Linked DNA regions of Asticcacaulis excentricus CB 48. The protein of the gene in region 2 interacts with the protein of the main gene of each other region in a pairwise test. Links are inferred from orthologs where the notes say so. Each region holds a gene or a part of one and is shown on either strand. Other genes may lie near its edges.

Region 1 (2,825 bases), 1.3 Mb from region 2 along the record:
CCTACGTAAGCTGCCGCAGACGGGCGCGGTCCTGTTTACCATCGGCATCCACCTGACGCCGCTGGAGACGATTGAGGCCCACCCGGAACGCGAACGCCTCACCGGAGGCCTGATCCGTCAGATCGAAGCCCTCGATGAGGCGCAACGCGAGTATAAAGGATTGAGCACCGAGCGTGAGCGGTTGCTGAGCCGCCTCAGGGGCCCCTTCACCCACTAAAGGAAATTACAGGTCTTCCTTGAGTATGGCCATTTCGAACATATACGAGCCTTCTTCGTCCTCGTCGACATAGACGACGCCGACAAAGTCTTCGCCGATATAGACTTCGGCGGAGTCCTTCTGCTTGCGTGCGCGGACCTCAAGGCCCTTGGTGCCGAAGGTCTGGGTCAGGTAGGCTTGCACCTTGGTGATTTCTGCAGGCGTCATGTTTTTTCTCTTGAATGGCTGGTCCCTGAACGATGCGATCAAAGCACGATTTCATCGGGGCCGGGATAAATTGTGTGTGTCTGTGTACCCGCGAACGCCGCCAGAGGCAAACACCAAGGCGCAAGCGTCAACATCGAAATGGCTAGGCGCGCAACCCTAGACGCTGACCCGCTGCGCTCAAAAGGGCTTTGGAATAGATTTTGTGGAAACCCAAAAGCGCATGGAACCCGAAACCCAACCATACCTTTCCATTAGGATATATGCGCTCAGGAACAATAACGCTGCCGAACCAGAGCCGTGTACCGCCGGGTAGGGCCTGGCAACTCAGCCACGAACGCGTTTTGGACAGAAAATCACACATCAGTATCTGATCGGGCTCGCGGGCCTCAACCGTCCACGCGGCAAACCGCAGGCTCTCCCGACACGCCAAAGCCCTCGCCTGCGAGTCAGTCGACGGTTTAGCCACCAGCAAGGCCAGCACCAGGCGTTCGCATTTGAACAGCGGCGTTGTGTAAAACGCCTCAATGTAATCGTTCAAAGTGACGCCAATAGGAAGATCGAGATAATAGGCATCCGTGTAAGCCCCACGCTGACGATATGCCTGCACTTGCGATCGTTCAGGGGGTTCCGCCGTAAAGACCCGACCTCTCATATTTCTGCTATCAAATTACGTAGTCGTAGATCACATCTGACAACGTCTGGTCCATGGACCTGGCCGGATCAGGGCAGGTCTGGCAATTGACCAGTCGCGCCGGAACGCCTGCCGCCGTGCAATGCGCCGGCACGGGCTTTAAGACCACCGAACCGGCAGCGATTTTGGCAAATTCACCGATCTCGATATTGCCGAGGACCTTAGCCCCGGCCCCCAGCAACACGCCGCGGCCGATCTTGGGGTGGCGATCGCCCTGTTCAGAGCCCGTGCCGCCCAACGTCACGCCGTGCAGCATCGACACCTCATCGCCCACCACCGCCGTTTCACCGATAACGATGCCGGTGCCGTGGTCCATCAGTACGCCCTTGCCGACCTTGGCCGCCGGGTGAATGTCGATTTGGAACAGCTCTGACACGCGGCTTTGTAGCAGGTGTGCCATGGTAAAGCGCCCGTCCTGCCACAGACGGTGCGCGATGCGATAGACTTGCAGGCTCAGGAAACCTTTGAAGAACATGAAGGTCTGCAGATAGCCCTTGGCCGCCGGGTCGCGCTCATAGACGGCCTGAAGATCGGCCTCTGCCGCCTCGACCAGGCCACTGTCGGCCTTAAGATAACGCTGCACCATCTCGCGCACGGTCATGCCGCGCAGGGTGTCGTCGGCCAGCTTGCGCGCCATGTGATAGGACAAGGCCGAGGCCAGATCGTCGTGCGACAGGATGGTCGAATGCAGAAGCGAGGCCAGCCCCGGCTCGGACGCCACAACGTCAGAGGCTTCCTGACGCAGAGTCAGCCAGATCGGCTTGTCCTGCGGTGTAATCACCTCAAACGGTTGCGCCATCTGCTTCACCCTTTGCCTCACAAAATCTTAGCCGACAGCGACGCATCCAGCGCCCCTGTGACAGCCATATGGTACACCCTAAGTACCGCCGCAACGGTTAAGGAGTCGCGTATCTGCCCTTTTATAACAGCTTCGAGTACGTCTTTGAAGGGAACCCGCACGATCTCAAGGTTTTCCGTCTCGTCCCATTCGGTTTCGCCCGGCGTCAGACCGGTGGCCAGGTAGATGATCCCTACCTCGTCGGACACTGAATTGCTGAGGTCAAGGCGCAGGATTTCAACAAGGGAGGCCGCCTCCAAGCCGGTTTCTTCGCGCAGTTCGCGCCGGGCGCCCTCCATAGGGTCTTCGTGATGCGGGACGCCACCTTCGGGGATTTCCCAGCTCCAGGCATCAAAGGCGTAGCGCATCTGACCCACCAGCGTGACGGTGCCGTCCTCGTGCAGTGGTACCATGCCCATTGCCCGGTTGCGGAAGCGCACCATACCATATTGCGCGACGCAGCCAGTCGGGGCGATCGGTTCGGACAACTCGACCTCGATCCACGGCGACGAATGGATGACTCGGGCATTGCGCTGCTGCCAGCGGGCGCGCTTCGCATTGCGATCTTCGGAATCCCAGGGCGGCAGGCTGGCTGTGGTCATGTCTATTCATCCGGTTGCGTCTGTCCAAGCGCCATAGCATGTCCTATATGCGTTGAATCTGATTTTTTGCGCCGGACACCGCCATGACCGAAAAAGCCGATATCCGCCACCTGGACCTCGCTCCCATCCCTTTTGGCACGCCGCTGCCCGCGAAAGTGTCGGCGCAAACACTGGAATTGTTGCTGACGCGCCGCTCTGCCCCGGCCCCTACGCTCGGACTGCCTGCCCCCTCCGAAGACGAGATGGAGGTGTTGCTGAAAATCGGCTTCC
Region 2 (2,968 bases):
ATACCGCTACGCGCGGCCTCGGCAATGGCGGCTTCCAGACTGGCGAACGGGCTTTTTTTCAGAGCCTCTCGGTTGCGCTGACGACGCTCGATAAATTGCAACGCCTTACGCGCCAGCGGATCGCTCCACCCCTCCTTGGCGGCCATAGCGAACACATCGCCGGCGGAATCCTGCATGACTTCGCGGTTGACGGCAAAGCGGCTCAGGATGACGCGACGCACATCGGCATCGGCCCACCAGAACATCACATAGGCTGAACTGGGGCGCAGTTCCAGCCGCCGGATCAGATGCGGTACCAGTCGCGGTGCGTCCTGACTGAGCGACACGGCCGCCTCGATCGCGCCCTGCGACAGGGTGGAGGTGCGGTTCTTTAATAACTGTTCGACCGTAGCAATATCGCCGGTGTCGGTCAGAGCTTCGGCCACTACAGGCCCGATATATTTACGCGTCGCCAGAAGGCGACAGTGGGTAGGTGTACCGCGGCGAATGCAATAGAGAAGATCGGTTTCAGCCAGCGAATCGCAATCCTCGATCAGAAAGCGGGCGACCTCGGGCTCATCGGTAATCAGCAGGCGTACCAGCGTATGCGGGACTTCGCTCAGCTTGCTGAGGCGACGCGCCACGCGCAGACGCTCGCCCTTTTGCGCTTCGCGCAGCATTTCGACCAGCAGGTCCGCGGTAACCGCGCGCTCAAAAGCATTGACCCGCGTTTCAGGCAAACAGACCACATCGGCAAGCCGTTTCAGCAGGGTCTGACGCGCCGGAAAGACCTGTTCGGCGGCCTTATCGGCATGCGCACCGCCAACGATCAGGCCGTCATCAACGGACATTTCGTCTTCTGGGCCTAAGGCTTCCGGATCAGGGGACGTACTCATAGCCGGCACTATGCCTAGCGAGATATTAAAAGAGGCTAAAAGGACAATCCCCCGAAAGCGGATGCCTCCGGGGGATTATTTTGCCGCGTCATCGAATTTCGGCGACGCCAGATCAGGGGATGAACTTGAACCTAGAGACCATCAAACAGAGCGGTCGAAAGGTAACGTTCGGCAAATGACGGGATGATGACCACGATGGTCTTGCCCGCATAGGCGTCCTGCGCCGCCAGTCGGAAGGCCGCCTTTAGCGCCGCGCCCGATGAAATGCCGACGGGCAGACCTTCGAGTTGCGCCGCTTGTCGCGCGGTGGCGAACGCGTCATCGTTTGACACTTTCTCGACCTTGTCGATAACACCTTTGTCCAGAATGCCCGGCACAAAACCTGCGCCGATGCCCTGAATCTTGTGCGGTCCTGGCTCACCGCCCGACAGGACCGGCGAGGCTTCGGGCTCAATCGCGACAACCTCAACCGAAGCCTTCTTTTCTTTCAGCACCTGACCGATGCCGGTGATCGAGCCGCCCGTGCCGACGCCTGAAATCAGCACATCGACCGCGCCGTCAGTATCGTTCCAGATTTCCTCGGCTGTCGAAATACGGTGGATTTGCGGGTTGGCTGCGTTTTCGAACTGCTGCGGCATGACGGCGCCCGGCGTGGCGGCGACCAGTTCCTGCGCGCGGTTGACGGCCCCGCGCATCCCCTTTTCGGCAGGGGTCAGCTCCAGGCGCGCTCCAAGCAGCGCCAGCATCTTGCGGCGTTCCAGCGACATGGACTCTGGCATGACGAGGATCAGTTCGTAGCCCTTTTGTGCGGCGACAAAAGCGAGAGCGATGCCGGTATTGCCTGAGGTCGGCTCGATGATGACGCCACCGGGCTTCAGTTGACCCGTCGCTTCCAGCGCTTCGATCATGGCCACGCCGATACGGTCCTTGACCGAGGCCAGCGGGTTGAAGAACTCCAGCTTGGCCAAAACCGTGGCCTTCGCCCCGTATTCGGCCGACAGACGCGGCAACTTGACCAGCGGCGTATCGCCGATCGTGTCGAGAATGGATTCAAACACCTTGCCGCGGCCTTTGCGGGCATAACGCGGGGCCGTCGATTGTGGTTGCGTATCGGGCATGAAAAACCTCCAGAACGGTTTTAGAGATGAGGCGTGGCGTCCCGCATGGGCTGACCGGCGCAATGAGCAGGCACGTAATCTAAATTGTCCAGCCCTACAGAAGATGGGATCGCCTGACCAGAGGCGCGAGGTCGCACCGCCATTCGTCATGCGAATTTTACGGATTATAGCCGCAAGGGTGTTTCCTGATAAGGCAAATCACCTCACACATGGCGCGATCAGAACTAAACTACCTACCCCGATCCCAACGCAGAGACTTTAAAGACCATGGATGACCTTTCGCTGGCGACACCTGAACAGGGTTCCGAAACCGAAGCTCAGGCAAAGGTCGCACCCCTGCCCAATCCGCACGAACTGGCGACGCAACTAGTGGCTAAACTGTGCCACGATTTCATTTCGCCTACCGGAGCCATCATCTCCGGCCTCGACCTGCTAAGCGACCCGTCGGCGCAGGATATGCGCGACGATGCGGTCAACCTGATCCAGGCCTCGGCGACCAAGCTGGTTACGCTGGTCCACTTTGCCCGTGTGGCGTTCGGCGCGGCGACCTCAGCCGAAGCCTTTTCGGCCAAAGAGCTGAACAAGATCCTGTCTGACGTCTTTTCGACCATGCGTGCCACGCTCGATTTCGACGTGGCCGATGAGGTCGTGTTTGAAAAGCCGGCGGCGCGTGCCCTGATGAATCTCGGCTACATTGCCGGTAATGCCTTGCCCACCGGCGGCACGGCGACCCTTCGTCGCGAAGAGACCGATGAGGCCATCACTTTGACGGCGCAATCCAATGGCCCGCGCGCACGCCTGAAACCCGAAGCGGTTGAGGGCCTGAACGGTCAGCCCCTGTCGGACGGCCTGAGCGGGCAATGGATACAACCCTTCTGGCTGCACAGCGTCGTGCAGGAAGCCGGGGGCACGCTTCGGGTCACTCTGGATCCTGATTCACTCGGGATTAAGATCGTTCTACCAAAAAAATAACAA

What was found.
Region 1: the proteins of cysK (region 2) and cysE interact in binary tests that used the Escherichia coli proteins (3 or more experiments, as listed by UniProt). The link is inferred for Asticcacaulis excentricus CB 48 from one-to-one orthologs.

Annotation. Positions count from the first base shown.
Region 1 is NC_014816.1:1,958,692-1,961,516, forward strand. It holds cysE (serine O-acetyltransferase), read right to left. Parts: upstream 1,915-2,825; coding sequence 1,087-1,914; downstream 1-1,086. Other genes in the region: ASTEX_RS09095 (heme-dependent oxidative N-demethylase family protein), read left to right, coding at 1-217; ASTEX_RS09100 (DUF3126 family protein), read right to left, coding at 224-424; ASTEX_RS09105 (hypothetical protein), read right to left, coding at 567-1,031; ASTEX_RS09115 (NUDIX domain-containing protein), read right to left, coding at 1,932-2,555; ASTEX_RS09120 (nitroreductase family protein), read left to right, coding at 2,639-2,825.
Region 2 is NC_014816.1:654,151-657,118, reverse strand. It holds cysK (cysteine synthase A), read right to left. Parts: upstream 1,994-2,968; coding sequence 1,007-1,993; downstream 1-1,006. Other genes in the region: chpT (histidine phosphotransferase ChpT), read left to right, coding at 2,261-2,965; ASTEX_RS03060 (DUF2336 domain-containing protein), read right to left, coding at 1-875.